One region of the Undibacterium sp. Ji49W genome, then DNA from elsewhere that is predicted to be linked to it. Evidence: predicted binding sites of a transcription regulator. Region 1 holds the regulator's gene; each other region holds the start of a gene.
The links. Region 1 encodes LexA, which represses DNA repair genes until DNA is damaged. Its sites were predicted from a motif close to ACTGTATNNNNATACAGT; they were not measured.
Positions count from the first base shown of each region.

Region 2: the regulator LexA is predicted to act here: its motif matches at 2,468-2,485, upstream of ruvA (Holliday junction branch migration protein RuvA).
Region 3: the regulator LexA is predicted to act here: its motif matches at 1,326-1,343, upstream of recA (recombinase RecA).

Region 1 is NZ_JBMPOW010000003.1:71,873-76,084, reverse strand. Features, by position in the region: gene rplI (50S ribosomal protein L9) at 1-108, opposite strand, end outside; gene rpsR (30S ribosomal protein S18) at 135-419, opposite strand; gene priB (primosomal replication protein N) at 429-728, opposite strand; gene rpsF (30S ribosomal protein S6) at 760-1,128, opposite strand; gene lexA (transcriptional repressor LexA) at 1,395-2,051, shown strand; gene ACO0LK_RS04480 (hypothetical protein) at 2,208-2,732, opposite strand; gene ACO0LK_RS04475 (hypothetical protein) at 2,810-3,208, opposite strand; gene ACO0LK_RS04470 (hypothetical protein) at 3,264-3,755, opposite strand; gene ACO0LK_RS04465 (hypothetical protein) at 4,002-4,212, opposite strand, start outside.
Region 2 is NZ_JBMPOW010000001.1:28,159-32,370, reverse strand. Features, by position in the region: gene purH (bifunctional phosphoribosylaminoimidazolecarboxamide formyltransferase/IMP cyclohydrolase) at 1-887, shown strand, start outside; gene ACO0LK_RS00125 (GIY-YIG nuclease family protein) at 978-1,259, shown strand; gene ruvC (crossover junction endodeoxyribonuclease RuvC) at 1,774-2,316, shown strand; gene ruvA (Holliday junction branch migration protein RuvA) at 2,500-3,081, shown strand; gene ruvB (Holliday junction branch migration DNA helicase RuvB) at 3,085-4,155, shown strand.
Region 3 is NZ_JBMPOW010000001.1:504,628-508,839, forward strand. Features, by position in the region: gene ACO0LK_RS02160 (hypothetical protein) at 1-673, opposite strand, end outside; gene recA (recombinase RecA) at 1,413-2,456, shown strand; gene recX (recombination regulator RecX) at 2,556-3,014, shown strand; gene ACO0LK_RS02175 (DUF2889 domain-containing protein) at 3,257-3,841, shown strand; gene sucC (ADP-forming succinate--CoA ligase subunit beta) at 3,873-4,212, shown strand, end outside.

The sequences.
Region 1 (4,212 bases):
GGCCATACGTTGAGGAATCAAAAAGTTACGGGCATAGCCGTCTTTTACACGAACTACATCACCCAGATTGCCGAGATTAACGACTTTATCCAACAGAATAACTTGCATATTTTTCTCCTTTACCTTGTCGTCAATTACGCTGTGTGCAAATCAGTGTATGGCAGCAACGCGAGGTAACGTGCACGTTTGATTGCTGTATCAACTTGACGTTGGTACAACGCTTTAGTACCTGTCAGACGTGCAGGCATGATTTTGCCGTTTTCTTGCACGAAGTCTTTCAGTGTGTCGATGTCTTTGTAGTCAACTTTTTCTACATGTGCCGCTGTGAAACGGCAGAATTTTTTGCGCTTGAACAAAGGATTTTGTTGCTGACGCTTTTGCTTCAATTTGCTTTTGTCGAATTTTTTACCGAATGCCATTTTTGGCTCCTAATCTAGTAAAGGTGTCCCGAATTCAGTGACATGAAAAACGAGACTTTTGCTATTGCGATTTTTGCGTGCTAAAAAACCAGTAAATTCCACCGGCACATCCAGATCAATTTCATTGAACCGGCGGGAAATCTCCCCTGCCGCTACCGCTGAAATTTCAAACTCGACCTGTCGAACTGTGTTCGCCTCACGAGTTTCCGAACTGTGCATCAATGTCGCAGAAGCTATTGGTATACCGGCCGGTGTGTACCGCAGTGCGGTTTTCTCTACGATCCGGGCTACAAGCTTCAGCTGATTCACTATTTTTTACACGACCTCTGTCAATGAATAATTAAGCAGCAGGCGCTTCTACACGTTGCGCTTTTGCAGCATCTTCCTTCTGAACAGCTTTCATCATTGGAGAAGGTGTTGTTTCTGCTTTTTTCAGTTTGACTGTCAGGTGACGCAAGACAGCGTCATTGAATTTGAATGCTGTTTCCAACTCGAGCAGAGTTTCAGCATCGCATTCAATGTTCAAGCAAACATAGTGCGCTTTCGCCAGTTTTTGAATCATGTAAGCCAGTTGACGACGGCCCCAGTCTTCAACGCGATGGATTTGACCACCACGAGCTACAACACTTGCCTTGTAGCGTTCGATCATTGCAGGAACTTGCTCGCTCTGATCGGGATGTACGATAAATACGATTTCATAATGACGCATATATTCTCCTTGTGGACAATAAAAATAGCCCGCCTCGGCGTCAAGACGAGTGCGGGAAGAGGAAAGCCGACAATAATAACCCAGTTTTCAACATTGATCAATTAGATCAGTGACTTAGCCAGGCAAAACCCCGATTTGCCGGTTTCAATGAGGTAATTTTTCACATTTCTGGTGATCTCAGCAGATTTTGACTTGCATATTCAGCTTTACTGTATAAAAATACAGACTGCTTGCCTATACAGCACATTCACATTAAAAAAAACGCCATGCTAAAACTCACTGCCCGCCAGGAACAAATCCTTAACCTGATCAAGGATGCTATCCAAAATACCGGATTTCCCCCTACCCGCGCAGAGATCGCCGCAGAACTGGGGTTCCGCTCCACCAATGCCGCAGAAGAGCATTTGCAGGCACTGGCACGCAAAGGCGTCATCGAGATCGCTGCCGGCACATCACGCGGCATACGCCTGCTGGAATCTGAACTGTCCAGCCACATCCCTGGCATACAGATGGCCCTGCCGCATCCGGCACTGATGCAATTGAGCCTGCCACTGGTTGGCCGCGTGGCCGCCGGTTCGCCCATACTGGCCAGCGAACATATCGAATCCACCTACCATGTGGACCCCGCCCTGTTCTCTGCCAAGCCTGATTTTTTGCTGAAGGTACGCGGCATGTCCATGCGCGATGCCGGCATACTGGACGGTGACTTGCTGGCCGTCAAAAAAACCGACAGCGCCCGCAATGGCCAGATCGTCGTCGCCCGCCTGGGTGATGATGTCACCGTCAAACGCTACAAAAAAACCGGCAACCTGATTGAACTGATGCCGGAAAACCCGGATTACCCCATCATCAGAGTGGGCGATACCGAAGAAGATTTTGCTCTGGAAGGCCTGGCAGTCGGCCTGATGAGAAACTGGGTTTGAGGACAGCCTGGGTGTGATCCTCCCCTCTCATCCGGATCACACCCGGCTCGTCCTCAAACTTTTTTGGCAATACCGGCAGGAAGCATCGGCAAGCAATAGCTTGCTTGCCGATTGTTAAGCATAAATACCTCCGAGAGATGTTTAGCTTTCCACGCCTCAGTCAGAGACGTATTGGTTTTCTACTCCGGTCAAGCGATAAAAACGCTCTATTTCGTCGTTTGCATATCGCGAGAATCGAGCTGTTTGCAAATTTCTACAGCCATCTAATTCAGCAAGAGATCTGTCTACTGGGCAAACGCCGAATAGCTCTAAATACTTGAGCGATGGCATTAAAGCTATCGGTTTAAGTGATTCAACAATTGTACATTTTCCACTTGAGTCCCAAGATGGTGATGTGGACAATGAGAGTACCTCAATAAATTGAGTACTAGACAACGCATCAAGTTTTGATATCTTTGGCATATGTAAAATCCGCAAATATCTCAATTTTGGCAATGACACGACTATATCAAGCGAATCATCTGGAAATGAGGCAATTACCAATTTTTCCAGGCTCTGAAATTCAGCCAAAGGTTGCAAAGTTTCATATTTACAGTGCCATATCTTTAAACCAAGAATTTCAAGTTTATTTTCAATTTTGGGGAATGTTTTAGCAGTATCTCTCAGTAAATCTAAATGCATTTCTTATCTCATTCAATTAATCAAAATTTTCAGCTCAGAATTTCTTCTATTCCGATCAATTGCGGGAGGTGAGAAATTCAATATTCGTCGTTACAAAAAACCGAAACCACCTTATCGCCCTCAAACCAAATCTGCAAACCAAGCGAAAAATACTCATAAGGTCTTTGTTGTCGATCATTTGTTACCCATAGCGGTTCACCGATCTCATCAGGTTCACCCATCGCCTGGACTAACTCGTGTAACTCTTTGCCCATCAAAGAAAAACCATCGATAAGACAGTCAAAGAAACAAGCAATGCATATTACTTCGCCATTTTTTACATAGCACTTAAACTCATCATTCTTCTTGTACGTGCGCCATTCAGTTATCTCGTCAAAGCCATCCGGGTCTTCAAAATATCCCATAGATGAGAGCGATTCCGCCTTCTGACCGAATACAACATTTGCTACACCGATTCCAGGTTTTATTTCATACATATTCACATCATTTCAGTGCTCTGTTCATTGGCGACCAACACAATCAACTTCAGCTTCATTTGGATTTAATGATCTTTTGGTGGTTGTTATATTTTTCTTGAATTCGCTCGTCTGTTATTTGGTACCATTCCCCAGACATTGCATTTACAACCCCAGCAAGCCGTTTCGCCTCGTCAAAATTACCTCTCTTTGCTTCAATAATTAAAATATTGAGCATGTCTAGTTCACTCTTCTCGGGCCGTTCATCGGCCAATGCCTTAAATTCATTTTTCGCCGCATCAAATCGATTCAAGGTTAGCAGTAGACCTGCATAAATAGAGCGGGCGGCACGGGCTTCATCTTCCTCATTTACCCTCATTAGCTGTTTGAGCAAATCAATCAAACCATTTACTTTAGCTTCAGACACATAACTTCCCCATTGGTCCATAACATATCCCGGCCTGGGAACATCAATGCGGCTTTTGCTAATTTGACGCTCGAACTTCGACATTTCTTTTACAAGTTTAAAAAATTCCGGGCTTTTAAAAATAACTACGTTATCGGGCATTTATTGTTCTCCGAAATCATCTACGCTGAAATGGTTCTCTTTTGTGAAACGGGCGGCCCGGGTAAAATTTTCTTTTCAAAGGTACTCAATCGGACATCAAGCAGGTCGGCAGCATGTTTGCCACTTCGATATTGGAAATGGCCCAAAAACTGTGTTTTTAAAGTGGCGTATGCACATCACATACAAGTTTGAAACCCCAAATCAATTTACTTGCGCTACTGACGAATGAAAGACCGGAAGGCACTCTTACAGAGAAGGCTCATTCGATTTCCTAAGTCGCCATCCATGAGCCGGTGAATAGCCCAAAAATAGATGATCTGGACCAAAAATGTGAAACACATTTTCATCATCGTTCGACGCACACATAAATTCGACAAAGGTTCTGTCATCCAAGGCGATGCGAATATCGAATTTGGAAAGCATTTCAATAGACATCACAATACCAAGTTGGAGTGCA
Region 2 (4,212 bases), on a different contig from region 1:
ATCAGTCTGCGGCTTTTTACCGCGACCTGAAGTCTCTCGAAGGTTCGCTGGCAAATTACAAACAGTTGCAAGGTAAGGAACTGTCTTACAACAATATCGCCGATGCCGATGCTGCATGGGAATGTGTAAAGTCGTTCGCTGAATCTGCCTGCGTCATCGTCAAGCATGCCAATCCTTGCGGCGTGGCTTTGGGCACAACACCATTTGAAGCCTACAGCAAGGCTTTGCAGACAGATCCGACTTCTGCGTTTGGCGGCATCATCGCCTTCAACCGCGAGCTTGATGGCAAGGCTGCTGAAATCGTCGCCAAGCAATTCGTTGAAGTGTTGATCGCACCATCTTTCACAGCCGAAGCAAAACAGATTTTTGCAGCGAAACAAAACGTGCGCCTGCTGGAAATTTCCCTGGGTGCTGGATTCAATCAATATGATATGAAACGCGTAGGTGGTGGCTTGCTGGTGCAGGCACCGGATGCCAAAAACGTCTTGCAGGAAGAACTGCGCGTCGTCTCAAAATTACAACCAACTCCACAACAGATGGCTGACATGATGTTCGCCTGGCGCGTTGCCAAGTATGTCAAATCAAACGCCATCGTCTTCTGCGGGAACGGTATGACGCTGGGTGTAGGTGCTGGCCAGATGAGCCGCATTGATTCTGCCCGCATCGCTTCCATCAAGGCACAGAATGCTGGCCTGACACTCGCTGGTTCTGCGGTCGCGTCTGATGCGTTCTTCCCCTTCCGTGATGGCCTGGATGTAGTGGTGGATGCAGGCGCGACTTGCGTGATCCACCCAGGTGGTTCCATGCGTGACCAAGAAGTGATTGATGCTGCGGATGAACGTGGTGTCGTTATGGTGTATACAGGCACGCGTCATTTCCGTCATTGATATGATATTGATGCGGTATTGATCAATTAGCGATTCTGTTTAAAACGGCTCTGTTGACCAGGGCCGTTTTTTTATTCCAGGTTCCTTTTCATGGCTTACGTCTATATTCTTGCCAGTGCCAGAAATGGCACTTTATATGTTGGAGTTACCAGCGATTTGATCGCGCGTGTTTATCAGCATAAGAATGACTTTGTCGACAGTTTTACTTCCCGGTATAAGGTTCATCAACTAGTCTGGTTTGAACAGGTCGATTCGATTCTTTCTGCCATTCAGCGTGAAAAACAAATCAAGGCATGGAAACGGGAATGGAAGATCAGATTAATTGAAGAAACGAATCCATATTGGCGGGATTTGTATCTGGATATTGTTTGAGTCTGACAAACACGCGATTTGTTAAATCCCCCATACTTAATTAACGTCGCTCCTGCGCAGGCAGAAGACCACCGGACTGGTGCTCCAGTGGCGTTGGTTGGTCACGAATATCATTCACAAGTATTAACTATCTCAGCACGCAACGAACGGCACTAGATTCCTGCCTACGCAGGAATGACGAATTTGAGAATACTTACTCGCTCGACCGTACAGCATTGCGACGATTCAAACCGAGCTGAAGATCGCCCAAAAACTACACATCCAATTAACGTCGCTCCAGCGTAGGCTGGAGACTACCGGGCTGGCGCTCCAGTGGCGTTCGCCGCCTACGAATACGATTCGCAAAGTAATAAAACTCATAGCATGCAACGCACATCAATCACAAATAATAATAAAAAAGTAATTACTCGCTCACCTAAGCACAAATAAAAATCCACACTGATACGCTATACTCACCAGCAATACTCGCTCGGCAACATCAGCACCAGACTCACCGATATCAACAAAAAACCTCATGAAAATCCTAGGCATAGACCCCGGCTTGCGTACCACCGGTTTTGGCGTCATCCATAAACAGGGCAGCAAGCTGACGTATATTGCCTCGGGCACCATCAAAACCATAGAGGGCTCATTGCCGGAACGCCTGAAAACCATATTGGCAGGCGTGTCTGAAATAGTACGGACTTACCAGCCTGATTGTGCTGCCATAGAAAAAGTGTTCGTTAACGTCAATCCACAATCCACCTTGCTGCTGGGGCAGGCGCGTGGGGCGGCCATCTGTGCTTTGGTGGCGGCTGACCTGTCGGTGGCAGAATACACAGCCCTGCAAGTCAAGCAGGGTGTGGTCGGCCACGGACGTGCCAAGAAGGAACAGGTACAGGATATGGTGCAGCGCCTGCTGGCCCTGTCAGGATTGCCCGGCAGCGATGCTGCCGATGCGTTGGGCGTGGCCATCTGCCATGCCCATAGTGGCGATGCACTCGCAACCTTGGGGGCACTGGCACCTGGCCTGGCAAAAAAAGGGCTGCGCGTCAAAGGTGGGCGCCTGGTGGGTTAGCGAGTTGGCCGTCTCATGGCAAACATGGTCGTATTTCTCTATCTCTATCTTTATCTTTATCTCACTCTTGCCCTACCTTGCCTTGCAGGCAGGTAATATCGTTATAAATTACTTGCGAGCCTCGTCAAACGCGCAAGAATCGTTTACTATCACTGCTTATTCATACAGTATGAAAGCAGTCTTATGATAGGTCGCATTGCAGGCACTCTGATAGAAAAGAATCCTCCGCAATTGCTGGTCGATTGCCAGGGCGTAGGCTATGAAGTCGATGTGCCCATGAGCACCTTCTATAATCTGCCTCATCTTGGCGAAAAAGTAGTCTTGCTAACCCATCTGGCGATACGCGAAGATGCCCATGTCCTGTTTGGTTTTGGCACTGCCGAAGAACGCACTACTTTCAAACAATTGATCAAGATCAGCGGTGTTGGTGCCCGCACTGCCCTGTCTATACTGTCCGGCATGTCGGTGGCTGATCTGGCGCAGGCAATTACCTTACAGGAAGCTGGACGCCTGACCCGTGTACCTGGCATAGGCAAAAAAACCGCCGAGCGTCTGTTGCTGGAATTGAAAGGTAAACTGGGTGCCGACCTGGGCACGGCCACAGCGGCCCTGGCAGCCGGCGACCATAGTGCCGATATCCTGAATGCCTTGCAAGCCCTTGGTTATTCCGACAAGGAAGCCTTGCTGGCCATGAAATCCGTACCCGCTGGCAGCGGTGTGTCGGACGGCATCAAGCTGGCATTGAAAGCACTGTCCAAAGGCTAAGCGATGACGATACAGACAGATAATCTTTCTTCCAACTTCAGCGAGCCGCGCATTATCTCGGCGACGCCCAGCTCGCCCAATGAAGAGGCAATAGAGCGGGCTCTGCGTCCCAAGCAACTCGATGAATATGTCGGCCAGGAAAAGATACGCGGTCAGCTGGAAATTTTCATCACTGCCGCCAGGCAGCGCAGCGAAGCACTCGATCACACGCTGCTGTTCGGGCCACCGGGCCTGGGTAAAACCACGCTCGCCCATATTATTGCCCGCGAGATGGGGGTCAACCTGCGCCAGACTTCCGGCCCGGTACTGGAGCGTGCCGGCGACCTGGCAGCCCTGCTGACCAACCTGGAAGCAAACGATGTCTTGTTCATCGATGAAATCCACAGGCTGTCACCGGTCGTGGAAGAAATTTTGTATCCGGCACTGGAAGATTACCAGATCGATATCATGATTGGCGAAGGACCGGCTGCACGTTCGGTCAAGCTGGATTTACAGCCCTTCACCCTGGTGGGTGCAACAACCCGTGCCGGCATGCTGACCAACCCGCTGCGCGACCGTTTCGGTATCGTCGCCAGGCTGGAATTTTATACACCGGAAGAATTGACCAAGATTGTTACCCGTTCGGCTTCACTGCTGAACGCGCCGATACAGGCTGATGGTGCCAGAGAAATTGCCAAGCGGGCACGTGGCACACCACGTATCGCCAATCGCCTGCTGCGACGCGTGCGCGACTATGCCGAGGTCAAGGGCAATGGCGAGATCACACGCCCCATGGCGGATGCCGCACTGAAAATGCTGGATGTGGACGCTGCTGGTTTTGATCTGATGGACAGAAAGCTGCTGGAAGCCATACTCTTCAAATTTGGTGGTGGCCCTGTTGGCCTGGACAATGTCGCCGCCGCTATCGGTGAAGAGCGCGACACCATCGAGGACGTACTGGAACCCTATCTGATTCAACAGGGATTTTTGCAGCGTACGCCCAGAGGCCGGATAGCAACTCCATCGGCCTATGAACATTTTGGTGTAACCATGCCCAGATCAGGCAATAACGGCGAATTATGGGGCGGCAGCTAAAGGCGCAGGCCTCTCTTTGGGATCATGGCTGAAACTAGCAGCTGTATTGCCCGGACC
Region 3 (4,212 bases), on a different contig from region 1:
TTGGCGTCCAGTTATGAACCAATGTAGTTGGCGGAAGAGAGGGGGCATGGAGGATAAGTGCGAAACCTTTTCTCGGTTCGTGCCCTAATGCCATTAGCAGCATTGGCGGGCCCCCACGTATTACCATGCTATTTCCTGCTCCGCGCCCTACTTGTACGCCTTCTGGCGTTTCCAGACAGGAATCCCCGCTGACGGCATAAAAAGCTTCGGGCCCAGAGTGGACATGGATTGGTGCTGTCATACCTGGGCTAAAGGTAGATTTGAGAAACTCCGCATCATACGAAGTATTTCTATCTATTGGAATAGGCCCCACTTGCGCGACGTGTTCTCCGTTAAGCGGGCGCGATGCCACCGGTCCGACGGTGAACAACCAGAAGCTGCCAAACGCTTTGACAACCGAAGCGCCCCGGACTACATCCCGCTGCGCTGCTTCGACGCTGGAATATTTATCCAGACTCCAATAGACGGTATCTGCGTTAAAGTTGCCCAAGCTCTCATGTGAAAGCAGACATGCGGGGCCAGCTTTTTCTTCGTTGACGTTCACGTCCTCACAATGACGGGATGTGGCCTGGGCCCAGCCAGGAGCGCTCGCGATGATTAATTTGAATGCGATTAAGATGCCTGCAATACTTTTGCACCTGGACGACATCCAAAATTTGTTGGCAGTTGACATGGGCACTCCATACGATTTAACAGCGGGACTAACATGAAGGGTTACGTTGATTGCTACGCAAGCGGTTCGCTTTTGGCCAGCCTCTGCCGATTCAGCCACGTTTTAATCAAAATTTTCTGTCCTGTTTGCTTCAACCTGCCATCACCATTCACACATGCATAAAGGGACGTGATCGTAGTGTCCAAACGGCGTGCCACTTCGACGGCATTGGCTTTAGGCTCAGTCGTCGCTGCCATCGCCGTCATCACCGAACAACATAACGCATCTGACGTACAAGAAAAGCTAAGTCCAAGGGTACGATATCGTGTAGTTTTTATCAATAAGTTTTCTTGTGGTTTTGCGGCCCCCTTTGGGAATTTTGTTGACCCTACGACAAACGGTCGTTTTTCCTGCACTAATTCTCTTACTTTCGAAATTTCAATCAAGCAACACCGTCTATCTGCGCTTCAAAAGTCATTCGAAGATAGTAAAAGTGGTCTTTAGGCCATCATAAGAGTTCAGAGTTAAGTGGAAAAATTCAGAGTTAAATGAAAATCGACAATTTCGACAGAAATGGAAATTTTGTCAAACGAATAATAATTTTATTATTGCCAACACTTCGCTGTAAAATCCCCCGTTCAACAATCAATGCAAAAAGTCGCTTGCATAAATCACTGTTTTTTTATACAGTACTGCAAAACGCAGGAAATTAAATCTGCGCTTCATTTTTCCACCCGCCGCTTATTGAATGAAAGAATGTATGGACGATAAGAAACCAGAGAATGCCTCAGAAAAAGCAAAGGCACTTGCTGCCGCACTGGCACAGATAGAAAAGCAGTTTGGTAAAGGTTCGGTCATGCGTATGGCCGATGGCGAGGTGGTGGAAGAAGTGCAGGTTGTGTCCACGGGTTCGCTGGGTCTGGATATTGCACTGGGCGTCGGTGGCTTGCCACGTGGCCGTGTTGTCGAGATTTATGGTCCTGAATCCTCTGGTAAAACCACATTGACACTGCAAGCTATTGCTGAAATGCAAAAACTGGGTGGTACTTGTGCGTTTATCGATGCAGAACATGCGCTGGACGTGGGTTATGCCCAGAAGCTTGGCGTAAATCTGTCTGATTTGCTGATTTCCCAGCCAGACACGGGTGAACAGGCGCTGGAAATTACGGATGCGCTGGTGCGTTCAGGCAGTGTTGACCTGGTGGTTATCGATTCTGTGGCAGCCCTGACGCCACGTGCCGAGATCGAAGGCGACATGGGTGATTCCTTGCCTGGTTTGCAGGCACGTCTGATGTCTCAGGCTTTGCGTAAGCTGACAGGCAGTATCAAGCGTACGAATACGCTGGTGATCTTTATTAACCAGATTCGTATGAAGATTGGTGTCATGTTCGGTAGCCCGGAAACTACAACAGGTGGTAATGCCTTGAAGTTTTATGCTTCTGTGCGCCTGGATATCCGTCGCACTGGTTCCATCAAGTCAGGTGATGAAGTGGTTGGCAATGAAACCAAGGTGAAGGTTGTCAAGAATAAGGTGGCACCGCCATTTAAAGAAGCGCATTTTGACATCATGTATGGCGAAGGCACGTCCCGCGAAGGCGAGATTCTGGATCTGGCGGCGGATGCCAAGATCATAGAGAAAGCCGGTGCCTGGTATAGCTATAACGGTGAGCGTATTGGTCAGGGTAAGGATAATGCACGTACTTATCTGAAAGAGCGTCCTGAGCTAGCATTTGAAATTGAAAATAAAGTGCGCTTACATCTGGGTGTGCCTTTGTTGATGCCGTCAGCGGTGACTGCTGACTAAGACAGACAGGTTCTGAGCCATGGGCCATGAACCTTAAGTCATGCCAGTTGGCGGCGCGAGATATTTGCGCTGGCTGACTGGCATTTTTGTTTTTAAAGTATGAAAAGACCTCCACTTAGCCTGAAAGCCCGTGCTCTGCGTTATTTATCCATGCGTGAACATAGCCGTATGGAGTTGGAACGCAAGCTGGCGCGCTATGCAGAAGAGGGCGATGATATAGAAGGCGTGCTGGATTTTCTGGAGGCGGCCAAGTATTTGTCTGGCGAACGTTTTTCTGAATCGCTGGTGAACCGGCGCCAGGCCAGGTTTGGCAATAACCGTATTCTGGCGGAGTTGCAAAGTCATGGCCTGGATGCGCAGGATATAGAACATGTAAAGGAAGACTTGAAAGAATCCGAACTGGAAAGGGCGATTCAGGTCTTGCACCGAAAATTTTCCCGGCCGCCGCAAGATCACCAGGAAAAGATGAAACAGTCGGCATTTTTGCAGCAAAGAGGTTTTTCCAGTCGCGCCACCCAGGCAGCCCTGCGTGCACCGCGCGACGAAGAGTTGCCATAACAGCAAAGCCGTTTTGATATGTAGCTAGACCACTAACAAAAATATTAATTTTCTACTTATATTTTTGCATAAGCTTAGGCAGAAATCTGCTTAAATTGTAGTCATATGATGAGTTCCGCGCAGGTCTGTGCTAAACTCTGCTGGTTTTTTTGCAGGGCCGCAGGAGCGGCTGTTATCGTAGAAGCTGCGGTAACGACACGCAATTGTGGCTATTTATTCAGAATGAGCCGCCAGCAGGCATGATGCCCTTATCTCCGTCCACCAACAGACGCGCTTTGAACCATACGCGTACTATCCAGATCGAAGCGTTCGCGCGCGATGATGGATTGTGGGATCTTGACGCCCGTATTACTGATTATAAGCCACGCGATATCACTCTTGCCTCCGGCACGCGCCCGAATGGTGCTGCCCTTCACGACCTGAGCTTACGCCTGACCATCGATTTGCAACTCAATGTTGTGGATGTTGAGGCGGCTTCCGACGCGGTTCCTTATCCTGGTTATTGTGAAGCGATTGTTCCCGATTACAAGAAGTTGATCGGCCTGAATCTGCTACGGCAGTTCCGCCAGGGCGTGAAAGAACGCCTGTCCGGCATTCATGGCTGTACCCATTTAACCGAAATGGCACAAATTTTACCCACTGCAGCAGTCCAGGCTTTCGCCGGCGATGTCATCGATACCCGCGATGGTGCGACCGATGACGCGCAGCAGTCAGAACAACCTTTTCAACTCGATCGCTGCCATGCCCTGCGTACTGATGGGCCTGCGGTTGTCAAGTATTACCCGCGCTGGTCAAAGACCTTGTCCAGTGTGAAATCACCCAGCTAGTTTGTTTGTTTAATTATTTATACCTCAGTGTCTGAAGGGAAGTCGTATGAAAATTCATGAGTATCAGGGTAAAGAAATCCTCCGCAAATTCGGAGTGACAGTACCACGCGGTATTCCATGCCTGTCTGTTGACGAAGCTGTCAAAGCAGCCGAAACACTGGGCGGACCAGTCTGGGTCGTTAAAGCCCAGATTCACGCCGGTGGCCGTGGTAAGGGTGGTGGCGTGAAAGTCGCCAAATCCCTGGAACAAGTGCGTGAATACGCAGATGCCATCCTGGGCATGCAACTGGTCACGCATCAGACTAGTCCAGAAGGTCAAAAGGTTCGTCGCCTGCTGATCGAAGAAGGCGCAGATATCAAAAAAGAACTGT